Regions from separate parts of the Apilactobacillus sp. EABW-1NA genome, predicted to be linked through region 2. Evidence: predicted binding sites of a transcription regulator. Region 2 holds the regulator's gene; each other region holds the start of a gene.

Region 1 (3,219 bases), on a different contig from region 2:
CCACTGATTTCTTGGCCTACTGTAATAGGGGTAGCATCTTGTAGGTGGGTACGGCCAATCTTGATGATTGATGCAAACTCAGTTTGTTTCTTATCAAATGATGCGATTAAGTTTTTAACTGTTTTAATGACACTATTGGTGGCTTGATATGCTGCCATCATCATGGCAGTAGGGAAAGTGTCATTTGAGCTTTGTGATTGATTGACGTGATCATTTGGATGAACATGGGCGTTTGGATGTAGTTGGTTGGCCATATTTGCTACTACTTCATTGACGTTCATGTTGGTCTGAGTTCCACTACCAGTTTGATAAACGTGAAGTGGGAAGGCATCCTTATAATCGCCATCAATTAATTTATCGATTGCTTCATTGATGGCGATATACTTTTCATCATCTAGTGTTTTATTGTTGTGATTAACAAAAGCGACGGCTTTTTTAATCTTCAAAAGTGCATAGATAACTTCCATTGGCATGGTACGACCAATGTTAAAATTAAGTAGACTACGTTGCGTTTGGGGGCCAAATAAAGCGTCTTTAGGGACTTTAACCTCACCTAATGAATCGTGTTCAATGCGAAATTCCATCATATCAAGTCCTTTTATTAGAATATACGATAATTATAGCCATTTTCTTTAGCTCTTACTACCGAAAACATTACCCGAATGATACAATAGAATATACATATTATGTAGGAGTGGCAATATATCATGCATATTGACTTAAGATTTTTTATCGCAGAACTACTTGTTTTATGGGTGCCACTATCCATTGTAGTTTTGGTATCAGAATTGCTGAAATTCAACTGGTTGCTCACTGGATTGTTATTGCTATTGGTATACTTCCTGATAGTCATGTTTAACAGGACCAACAGGGTGATTTATTTTCTTTTTCACGTTCAAAAGCAATCAAGTAACCAGTTGTTAGAATCAATTGTTTTCTTTTTGGTGTTGTTGATTTCAGTGATTTTGTCAGTAAAACTGTTTGACGATTCCGCGGTCGGAATTATTGTGTTTATGTTGATCAGTATTCTAGCTGGTTCAGTTGTAATTGATGCTAAATAACCACAAATAGTTTCGAAAATAAAAATAAAAAAATTTAATATTTAATTATTACCGTAATTTCGGTAATTAGACCCTTATCTCGACTTCTATGACCCTTGCAAAAAATATTGAGCATGGTAGTATATATAGTGTTGTTTTAAAGAACGAACACTATATATTGTATGCATACATATTTTAGGTTCCAAATATAGAGATAGGGGTTTTTCATTGTGTCAGCTTATTTTAAATTTTTGGCCCACCAACTAAAGGGTTGGCCACAACAAAATTACTACTTATTCTTCTTTAGTTTAGGTGCTCAAGTTATGACATTGGTAAATGCACCAATTACATGGCTTTCAATTTTAACTTTCATCGGTACTACTTTAGGGGTACTATGTGTTCTTGCAATTAACGCTGCTAAGTCAGTTAACGGGGTGTTGGGAATTCTATCAGCAATTTGTTTCATCATTGTTGGTTTCTCAGCAAAGAACTACTTAAGTATCGGTGAACAATTAGCATACGTTATTACACTAGACATTCCAGTGCTATTGAGTACTGATTGGAACGTTAACATGGTTTCAAAAATCAGAAAGTTCACTGCAAAGAGTTGGGCAATTTCAATTATCTTCACTATAGCCGTTTACCTAATTTCTGGTTTCGCAATCAAAGCACTTACTAACGAACCACGTCCATTCTATGATGCCTTTAGTTTTGCCGTTTGTTTAACTGCCGGAATCATCTGTTTCCTACGTTACAACAACCAATACTTCTGGTGGTTAGCTTCAGGTCTAGCCCAAGTCGTTCTATGGTTCATCACTTTCAGAGAAGGATCAGCAACTCTTGCTATGTTTGTTAACTCAGCAATTTACGTTGCCAACGATATCTTAGCGTTCACTGTTTCACCATGGTTTAACGAACGCGAAAAGAAACGTTTAATGAAGGAAGAACAAGCTTACGCTGAAAAAGTGGAAGCTGACGCTTAATAATCACATAAAAAAGCTACCAATAATTGGTAGCTTTTTTATTATACTTTGATATCTGTATCGATTATGATTCGGACACGTGAATCGTTGATATTGAAGTCATCATGGATTTCTAGTAATTGGTTAAATGTTTCATCATTAACACCGCTGATGGACTTGTTTTCGATATTATCCAATGTAATATCATCGTTAAAGTAGTCCTTAGCTAGTGCAAGGGAGAACTTAATCATATTGTCTGAATCAAAGAAGATTTTGTTCTTGTAGACGTCAAAAATACGGGTGTCGTATTCAAAATTGCCGTTTGTACTTAGTTGTTTGTCCTTTAATTCCAATGGACTCTTACCGGCTAATAACAGGTATGAGTAGCAGTTTGTTTCATTATTAATTAGTTTGTAGAAGGTAAACGTCAATTGAGGTTCGATGTTTAGACCACAAACGTCATAAATTTCTGCTCCCATATCAATTAGGGTATAGCCTTCACCTAGAATCAATGATAGTTGATTGTGTTCTTCAAACAATGGTAGGTGAGCGGGTAGGAATTCTTCGAAACTGGTTTGTTCAAAACCATGGTTAGAGTTGAATTCACGAATGCTATTTAACTTTTCACTAGTGGCATCAGTTGGAAACATTTGTACATTGGCATCGTACTTGTTTTCAATCTTATCGAAGCTCATCTTCTTAAAAGTTCCAATGGGACTATCGATGAGGGCATGGGACATTGATTGACCGATTAGGTAGTCGATAGCGAAGATTGGATCCTTACTGTCGGTCATATCGGTCATTTCTTCGATTGCCTTTTCAGCTGGACCGTAGAAACGGTCGCCTTCGACACTATTGTGCAAAGCGTGTTCCATTAGTTCATTGGCTTCCGCAATGTTGCCGTTATTCATTAGGATTTTACCTAGATAGTAATTGGCGGCAACGTATTTACAATCATATAAGATTGCTTGTTGAAATAGATGTACTCCGGTAGGGTCTAATGATGAGCCGGATTCTGTAAAAATAATTCCTAGTTTAGTTAAAATTTCAGAACGACTTGGAACTTTTCCTTCGATTTCTTCAGTAGTCATAACCCCTGCTGGGTATTGTGAAATAGCAGAGCTTAGTAAAGAAATGGCGTCGTCTCTTTTATTGTCATCGATACATTGAGTAGCTAATTCGATGAATTTATTTAATTGTTGGGATTTATCTTTTCC
Region 2 (3,219 bases):
ACAAATTCATATAGTTTTGACATTGAGCGTTTTACAACATCGTCTTCCAACTCATCTTTGTGCTTATTCAAAAATGATTTAACATCTTCATTATTTAAAACAGCATTGACTGATTGTTGATAGCGTTCATTGTATTTTGGTTTGCTTAAAGTCTTTGCAAATTCATCACTTAAGTTTTTCATTCTCTACCCTCTTTTCTACTGTTACGAAGCTTTTGAATTCTCGCTTCTAGTTCTTTTTTCTTATCTTCGTTAACCTTACCATATTCCTTTGGCTTTTCGTTATCTTTTGCCCAATCAGGAAGGGTTTCTTTAACTGTCATCTTACGATTGTTATTGAAACGTGGTTTTCTAGGTTTATTTAATTCTTTTTGTCTGTTCTTGATGAAAGTAATCGCCTTACTTGCATCGGTAACATTATTTTGTGACCAGTTATCAGCAATTGCTTCAAAGAGGTTCTTATTTAAACCGGACTTTTCTTGATCAATTAGTAGATGATAAACAATCATGTTAATTACTTCTGGTTTTAGAATTTGTCTAGAAACCAAGTCAGAAATCATGCGTTCCTCATTGCTGTGAACATAGCCACCTTTAGCGGTCTTCAAATAGTTTAAAAATTCGATTGGTGCGTATTCACTAGATGACTTAATCAATTGTCTTTCCTGAGCATTTAATTCATTGCTATATGCCTCAGTGGATTTATCTGCAGCAGTGGATTCACGTGATATGTTAGCTGCATTTGATTGAAACTGTCTTGATACCAAAATCTTAAAGTTGTTTGGATCAAAGACGTTATTAGTAACATTAGTTGCCTTTTCAATCAATTTAGCCATTTCAATCTCATCAATACCGTACAACTGATGTTCTGAATTAATCAGATTGATATTCTTCTTAACATCAGATGTATTAACGTAAGATTGGTTTAGCATGTCTAATAGCAAGTTAAAGTCAAAGTCGTCACTTTTTTTGATGACTGGACCGGCTTTAACGTCATTACTATTATTCTTAATACTATTTTTTACTTGTTGAACTGCCTTTGGTGTGTTGGTAACTTCACTATCACGAATATTAAACACTTGAAGGAAGTTTCTTGAGACGTCCTTATATTCGGATAAATCAAATCCTGGTCGGATAAATTCATTATATAAGTCAACATATCTATCTTCACCAATTACTTGTAATAGTGAAACGCTTAGTAAATCATCCATAAAGAAATCATTAACGGATAGCGGACTAACAAGACGATAAACGTATTGTTTTTCGCCCTTATCACTAGTCTTGATATATGTCTTCATCAAGCCGGCAGCTTCCAGTCTCAATCGGGCCTCATAGAATGATTGCATATCGACACTCAAATAAGACAAGGTTTCAAAATGACTATGTGCTTGATGTGTCTTTTTTTCATGACTCATACGCCAAAAATTGTTAATCAAAGCATAGGGCAAGACACCAATGATTGGTTGATATAAAACATCCAAAGAAGTTCTTTGTAAGTCAGACAAATCATCATCTGCCAACAATATAAACTTGGATAGAGGATCTACCTCTCGCCATTGATCTGTCATATTAATTCCCCGCTATTTCTTATTTTTTTGGTCCTTATCTAATACCTCTTTTAGTTCATTATAAAAGACCGTCATATCTTTAAATTGACGATAAACACTTGCAAATCGAATATAAGCAATTTCATCGACATTAACTAGTTCTTTCATCACGTATTCACCAATTAGTTGACTTGACACTTCGTTTTCACCTAAAGAACGGATACGGTTTTCAACTTTATCCGCGATAGATGTCATTGCATCCATTGGTACTGGACGTTTTTCAGCAGAACGAATAATTCCACGAAGAATCTTTTCGTGGTCAAATTCTTCACGATTGCCGTTGTTCTTAATAACTAATAATGGTGTTTGTTCAATTCTTTCAAATGTTGTATATCTGTAATTACAATTTTCACATTCACGTCGACGTCTAATTACCTGGCCGTTTTCAGCAGGACGACTGTCAACTACTCTAGAAGAGTTTTTGTGGCAATGAGGACATTGCATATGTTTCACCTCAATTAATCTATGTTATTAAACAATTTTACCACTTGATTGCGTGTTTGCATAATGCTTCCATTACTATCGATCACATAAGTGGACAACTCTGCCTTAATTTTTAAAGGCCATTGGCTCTTAATTCTTGAATCTGCATCTTCTTTGGATAGAGAATCGCGTTCCATCAAACGCTTTTCCTGTTCATCAAAGTCACAAACAACGCTGATAATGTCATCACACATAAAGTGATAACCATTTTCAAACAATGTTGGTGCATCCAGGATGACTACATCATTTTTGGTCTCATCAATTCTTCTAATCACTTCGTTGCGAATGAATGGATCAATGATTCTGGTTAATTCAATCAGTTTAGACTTGTCGTTAAACACGATTGACCCCAATTTTTGTCGATTTAACTCACCATCTTCTTTGATAACATCTTTACCAAAAAAGGCAGCAATAGCCTCTAGACCCTTGCTGCCGTTTGATTGAACCTGGTGAGTAATTTTATCAGCGTCAATGATTTCATATCCAACACTTGCTAGATACTCAGACACAGTTGATTTTCCGGTGGCAATGCCACCGGTCAAACCAATTACTCTTGTCATGTTATTCAACCACTTTTCTTTGACAGTTAGGACAGAATGTTGTGCCTCGTTGAGCCACCTTAATCTTTTCTAATAAGGTATCACAACGTTCACAAGGTTCACCTTTTCTACCATACACATGTAGATGGTTTTGGAATGATCCAGCTTCTCCATATGCATTTGAATAAGAGTGAACAGTAGTTCCATGTCCCTTAATTGCCATTTTTATTTCTGCAATAATGTTCTTTCTTAATTCTTCAATTTCCTCATCGGTAATTAAGTTAGTTTGAGTTTCAGGGTGAATCTCGGTCAACCATAAAACTTCGTCACAGTAAATATTACCTAATCCAGCAATATTACTTTGGTTTAGTAAAAATGGTTTAATCTTTCCTCTAGCCTTGTTCATGATTGATTTCATGTAATCAAATGTTAGAGTTTCATCGGTTGGTTCAGGACCAATTGTACCTAAACCAGAAAGAGTCTTTTCGTCACCGTTTTTAACTAAGTACATACGACCAAACTTACGGCTATCTTTGTATCTTAGTTCACGGTCATCATCCATATGGAAAATAATATGAGTATGTTTAGTTGGTT
Region 3 (3,219 bases), on a different contig from region 2:
TCGGCGTTTTCTTTCTTAGCTGATAGGAATGAGATGATGTCTGGATGGAATACGTTTAGGTAAACGGCACCAGCACCTTGTCTTTGTCCTAGTTGGTTTGAGTATGAAAAACTGTCTTCTAGAAGTTTCATAACTGGAACAACACCAGAAGCAGCACCTTCGATATGCTTGATTGGATCCCCTGCAGCACGTAGGTTAGAAAGGTTAATTCCAACACCACCACCAATACGTGATAGTTGTAGGGCTGAATTAATAGTTCTACCAATAGTGTTCATATCGTCAGTAGGTTGAATTAAGAAACATGATACGAACTCACCACGACGTTTTCTTCCGGCATTTAGGAAAGAAGGGGTGGCTGGTTGGTATCTTTGGTGAACAATTTCATCTGCTAAGTTCATAGCAAGTTCTTCATCACCATCAGCAAAGTATAGTGCGTTGATAGCAACACGATCGATGAATTGTTCTAGGTAGTAGTTACCATCATCAGTCTTTAGGGCGTATTGAGCATAGAATTTGTATGCGGCCATAAAAGATTTGAACTTAAAGTTTTGACTTTCCAAGTAGTCGTAGATTTTTTCAATAAATGAAAAGTCATATTTGTTGATGAATTCTTCTTCAAGGTAATCATTATCGATTAGAAAATCGAATTTTTCTTTTAGAGAACCAAACTTTTTAAGGTTAGGTTCAACATTTTCTTTGATGAAGGCTTCAAGCGCTTCTTTATCTTTATTTAATTGAATCTTATCATCCTTAGGGATGTTAATTTCATTATTTAGGTCGTAATAGGTTACGTCCTTCAAATCTTTCAACGACATGCTTAAACCACTCTTTCATTAGTAAAATTAAACTTGAGAAAAAACAAGGCGAGACCATTAGCGGTTTCGCCAAAAACAACATTTTATATTATAATGAATAATACGTAATTTGAAATTAAGCTAGTTGGCTTAATTGATCTGGTCTAAATCCGGAAATTGAGTCAATACCATCTGCTTCTACAACTGGTAGTGACATGAATCCTTTTGATTTTAAGTATGAAACATATTCGGGTTCTTCGTTAATGTTTCTTTCGATAAAATCAATATCGTGTTCGCTTAAAAAGCGCTTAGTCATTTTGCATTGCATGCAATTATTCTTTGAGTATACAGTTACTTGTGCCATGGTATTGCTCCCTTTCTCTTGATGAAATATGTAAGATATTTCCCTTTAATTTATATATAAAAGTTTACACCAGAACAGAAAAAAATCAAATAAAAAAACACCATATTTAGTGGTTGAAATGTTCCTAATCTACTAGATACAGTGTCTTAGCGAATTTAAAAATTTTTTACGAGGATCTGATTTGAAATGAACGAATTTTATTATACACCTAATCCACATGTTGTACACGAACTTCATACATGGAATTTTGATTTATTAAATAACACATTGACCTTTACCACTGATAACGGGGTTTTCTCAAAAAGAACTGTTGATTTTGGTTCAAAAACTTTAGTAGAAAGTGTTAATTTTGATAAAATTCCAGATGGAAATGTCCTAGATTTAGGATGCGGATATGGCCCAATGGCAATTGCGTTAGCCAAGCATCATCCAAAAAGAACATTCGAAATGGTAGACGTTAATAACCTAGCGTTAGAACTAGCCGTAAAGAATGCGGAACAAAATCATGTCTCAAATGTTTTGATTCATAATTCTAACGTCTATGAAAATGTCACCGATAAGTTTGCCGCGATTATTACCAATCCACCTGTAAGAGCAGGAAAGGATATTGTTGATGGAATGATTTCTGGATCTATTGATCATTTATTACCAAACGGAACACTAACTGTGGTATTACAAAAGAAACAAGGGGCACCATCTGCTAAGAAATTAATGCAATCATTATTTGGTAATTGCGAAATTATCAAGAAGAACAAAGGTTATTATATATTGGAAAGTGTATTTAATGGATAAGACAAACGAATACTATATGAAAGAAGCTTTATTCGAAGCGAAAAAAGCATACATGATAAACGAGGTACCAATTGGGGCAATCGTTGTTAAAGACGGTGAGATTATCGGTAGAGGTCATAACCTTCGTGAGTTGAGCAACAATGCGTTGGATCATGCCGAAGTTGTTGCCATTGATGAAGCATGTCGACGTTTGCATAGTTGGCGATTGGAAGATTGTGATTTATATGTAACGATTGAACCATGTTTAATGTGCGCAGGAGCTATCATCAATTCTAGAATCAATAATGTTTATTATGGTGCTAATGATATTAAGGCGGGTGCCGCTGAAAGTCTATATCATGTGTTAGAAGATAGTAGACTTAATCATCAGGTTAATGTTTCAGGTGGTTTAATGGCTGATGATGCTAAGCATTTAATGAAGTCTTTTTTCAAAGCAGCACGTAAAAGAAGCAAAGAAGCCAAGAAAAAGAGAAATAAGCTTGAAAAATAATCCTGAATAAGTTAATATAATTATTGCCGTAAGGCCTTGAAGCAAAGTTGTGTTTACGAACCGTGTCAGATCCGAGAGGAAGCAGCACTAAGTATTCTACGCTTGTGCTTCTTGTTTTTTATACAAATAAACTCCTAGTCAAATGCTGGCTAGGAGATTTTTTTATCTATGATGTAAAAACGATAATGGAATAATTACTGAATAGAATATATAATGTAAGTAATTAGTTTTTTGAAAGGAAGTTTTCCATGAGTTACCAAGCTTTATACCGTGTATGGAGACCGCAACGTTTTGACGATGTGATTGGTCAAGATGTTATTACCACCACATTGAAAAATGCGATTGTCACCAATCAATTGAGTCATGCTTATTTATTTGCAGGTCCTAGGGGAACTGGAAAAACTTCCGCTGCGAAAATTTTGGCAAAGGCAATTAACTGTCCAAACCAAAAAGATGGGGAACCCTGCAACGAATGTGAAATTTGTGAAAGCATTACAAATGGAACGCTAAATGATGTTATCGAAATTGATGCGGCCTCAAACAATGGGGTTGAAGAAATTAGGGATGTTAGAGATAAGGCTAAGTATGCGCCAACTCAAGCAACCTACAAGGTATACATTATTGATGAAGTTCATATGTTATCAACAGGGGCTTTCAATGCATTACTAAAGACATTGGAAGAACCACCTGCACACGTTATCTTCATTCTAGCCACAACCGAACCACAAAAGATTCCGGCTACAATCATTTCACGTGTTCAACGTTTTGATTTTAAACGT
Region 4 (3,219 bases), on a different contig from region 2:
GCGATACGAGGAAGGTTAACGGTAACAACACCTAAGTTCATACGACCAGCGTTTACGGCTTTACCATTTTCGTCAGTCCACTTAGGTAGAAATGATCGACAACCCATAGGTGCCTTGAAGTCACCAGTGATTTCACAAAGTTTGTCGTACATCAAAATATCAGGATACATACGCTTTGTAGCACATTCGATGGCTAGTTCTTTCACGTCGTAATTTTCATCGTTAGGGTTTAAATTTAAGCCTTTCTTCAATACATAGATTAGCTTAGGGAAGATGGCAGTACGACGTTCCTTACCAAGTCCTTTAATACGAATTCTTAGGATATCTTTTTGAATTTCCTTTTCAATCCAGCTGGTACCTAGACCGAAACTAACAGTAGTGAAAGGTGTTTGACCTTGTGATGAGTATAGAGTGTTAATTTCGTATTCTAGTGATTGCATAGCGTCGAAGATGTCCTTCTTAGTACGGTCCTTAGCGTATTCTTCGCGCTTGTCTTCTTCGACCCATTCTGAAGCAGTCTTTAAGTGCTTTTCGTAGTTGATCTCGGCAAATGGAGCTAGTACTTCATCAGCACGATCGAATGACAGACCACCGTATTGTAGGGATGCTACGTTGGCGATGATTTGAGAAACTTGAGCGGTCGCAGTTTGGATTGAGCGAGGTGATTTAACTTCGGCGTTACCAATCTTAAAACCGTTATTCAACATTTCTGCAAAATCAACTAAGCAACAGTTGGTTTCAGGAGTTGCTGGTGAGTAGTCTAAATCGTGCCAGTGAATGTCACCTCTAAGGTGCGCTTTGGCAACTAGTGGAGGTAGCATTTGAAGACCAATGGCCTTGCTGGCAGCCCCTGCTTCTAGGTCTCTTTGGGTGTTAAAGACGTTACTATCTTTGTTGGCATTTTCGTGAACAACACGATCGTAACGGTTGAATAGTTGGTCGATTCGAGCCTTTACATCGGTTGCTTTCTTGAATTTTTCAATGTCTTTTTGTTCATATTTTAAGTATTGCTCTTTAGCATCTAAGAAATCATTTTCTTCTAGAAATTGAATGATGAAGTCATGAATATGACTTGAGGTAATTTCTTCTTGATCCTTAGTAAATAGGTTCAAACGTTCAAAGAAACGCTTGTTATCTTCCTTACTAATACCCAGTTGATTTAGCACAAAATCAATCTTGTATTTATAGAATTTGGTCTTGTCACCAGAATTCTTTATAACGTTTAAATGGGCAAAAGTTTTATCAAACATTATATCAGTCCTATCCTTAAAATATACACTATAACTTGTGTCTGAAATAATGTTAACACGCATATATAGTATAAAAACATTCTTGAATGTCAATTTGAATAGTGCGTACTGAATGATTATAATAATTTAATTTTCTCATAATACGTAGTGATGAGTGATTTCGTCTTTTTTCGTCGAACATTTTTGGAATTTTGTCTAAAAATGTTCAAATTGAATACTTACATATCGTGCCCAAAGTATTGATATACTAACGTTTAATAAGTGAAATCCGAATAAAAAACACAAAAAAAGACCCTATAGGGTCTTTTTTATAGTTGATTTTCGTGTCGATAGATTAGGATGCATCGAATTTGGAATACAAGAATGACGATTAATTCCAATCCGACAACCCAGATGGTCTTAGTATGGAAGAAAAGTGATAAGATGCTGGCCTCAAAAGCTCCGCATAGAAAACTTAAAACCAGACCACCGTAGTAAAGTAACTTGGTTTTGAATTCGTGTTTTTTAGTCTCCAAATACAAGAATAGATTATTCATTGTTTTTTGAAGGTTTCCAGTACTAAACATGTTGGAGTATCCCAATCCAGACATTGTATTAAATGTTGAAAGTTGAAGGGCCGTTGTTAAAGACATTGAAGTCGTGATCATTAATTGTGGAACATTGTATTTCAAAAATCCCACGATTGTACAGACTGCAATTTCAATGGCTAAAATATAGACCTTCCAGTAGTTTAGTTTATGTTTATCTAGATTATGGTGAATCCAATTAGCTAATAGAATTCCGATTGAAAATGCAATCACCGGTAAAATTCTTTCTAAGAAGTGACCATAATTGAATTGTGTCAACGCTAATGCGGACAAAATTAAATTCCCGGTTTGGGTACTTGCAAATATTCCACCATGTTCGATGTAAGTGTAGGCATCAAGGCAACCACCGATTGAGGTTAAGAAGAATGCCGTTGATATTTTTTCACCGAAGCGGGCGGGGTGAGGTGCGTCGATAACATTGACTCCCTTTCTCTAAAGTAATAAGTTATAACTAAGTTATTTATAAATAGTACTACCATATTGTTTCAAAATAAATAGAATTGTTTTTATTCGGGGAGAATGATTTATTTGAATTATTTAATCGCATTGTTTTTAATGATTGTTTTTGCGAAATTTTTTGGAATGCTGGCTTCTAAGATACATATTCCGGATGTTGTCGGACAAATCATGGGAGGAGTAGTCCTAGGACCATCTGTCTTAGGAGTGATTCACCGTCAAGATATTGTAATTGCATTAGCATCATTGGGGGCTGCATTATTGATGTTTGGTGCCGGTTTAACTTGCGACATTGATAGATTGAAAAAGTATTTTGGTCGGGGAGTCATTGTTGCTCTTTTTGGAGTAGTATTTCCAGTCGGATCCATTTATCTAATGTGTAGATATTTTCAACTTTCTATTATTGAAAGTGCATTTATCGGAATTGTTTTTGCAGCAACATCTGTTTCGATTTCAGTTGCTGTATTAGAAGAAATGCATGAGCTAACATCATCAGCTGGAATTACTATTTTAGCTGCTGCGGTAGCCGATGATATTATTTCAATTGTTCTATTAAGTGTTTCTATTCCTGTTTTGGGAGTGGGAAGAGGACATGGAAATTCAGATGCGTTGTTTCTAATTATTTTGCAAATTGTATTTTTCTTATTCTTATGGCTTTGCTATAAGATTGTAACGCTATTATTCAAAATTTTTGAAGTTAGTCCTGCAAGCGCTGGTCTATATTCATTTCTATTATGTTTATTATTGGCCGGAACTGCTGAAATGGTTAGATTAAGTGCTGTTACAGGAGCGTTCTTTGCTGGACTAATTGCTAGTCAGACAAAGTTTAAAAGGGTTTTATTAGCTAGACTAAAGGGACTAAGTACGTTGCTGCCTATTCCAATTTTCTTTGTAAGCATTGGGGTTGATATGCAAGTCAATGGTGT

Evidence for each region. Region 2 encodes NrdR, which represses ribonucleotide reductase genes. Its sites were predicted from a motif close to ACACNATATATNGTGT; they were not measured.
Region 1: the regulator NrdR is predicted to act here: its motif matches at 1,209-1,224, upstream of pnuC (nicotinamide riboside transporter PnuC).
Region 3: the regulator NrdR is predicted to act here: its motif matches at 1,256-1,271, upstream of OEZ61_RS02435 (redoxin NrdH).
Region 4: the regulator NrdR is predicted to act here: its motif matches at 1,276-1,291, upstream of nrdD (anaerobic ribonucleoside-triphosphate reductase).

What each region holds. Positions count from the first base shown of each region.
Region 1 is NZ_JAPDKO010000027.1:12,784-16,002, forward strand. It holds gene OEZ61_RS07060 (class II fumarate hydratase) at 1-587, opposite strand, end outside; gene OEZ61_RS07065 (hypothetical protein) at 918-1,061, shown strand; gene pnuC (nicotinamide riboside transporter PnuC) at 1,271-2,023, shown strand; gene OEZ61_RS07075 (hypothetical protein) at 2,065-3,219, opposite strand, start outside.
Region 2 is NZ_JAPDKO010000002.1:102,706-105,924, forward strand. It holds gene dnaI (primosomal protein DnaI) at 1-182, opposite strand, end outside; gene OEZ61_RS00945 (DnaD domain protein) at 179-1,564, opposite strand; gene nrdR (transcriptional regulator NrdR) at 1,577-2,047, opposite strand; gene coaE (dephospho-CoA kinase) at 2,062-2,646, opposite strand; gene mutM (bifunctional DNA-formamidopyrimidine glycosylase/DNA-(apurinic or apyrimidinic site) lyase) at 2,648-3,219, opposite strand, start outside.
Region 3 is NZ_JAPDKO010000005.1:34,360-37,578, forward strand. It holds gene nrdE (class 1b ribonucleoside-diphosphate reductase subunit alpha) at 1-815, opposite strand, end outside; gene OEZ61_RS02435 (redoxin NrdH) at 931-1,158, opposite strand; gene OEZ61_RS02440 (class I SAM-dependent methyltransferase) at 1,345-1,950, shown strand; gene tadA (tRNA adenosine(34) deaminase TadA) at 1,943-2,440, shown strand; RNA gene ffs (signal recognition particle sRNA small type) at 2,468-2,564, shown strand; gene dnaX (DNA polymerase III subunit gamma/tau) at 2,689-3,219, shown strand, end outside.
Region 4 is NZ_JAPDKO010000028.1:8,056-11,274, forward strand. It holds gene nrdD (anaerobic ribonucleoside-triphosphate reductase) at 1-1,250, opposite strand, end outside; gene OEZ61_RS07130 (YoaK family protein) at 1,559-2,251, opposite strand; gene OEZ61_RS07135 (cation:proton antiporter) at 2,366-3,219, shown strand, end outside.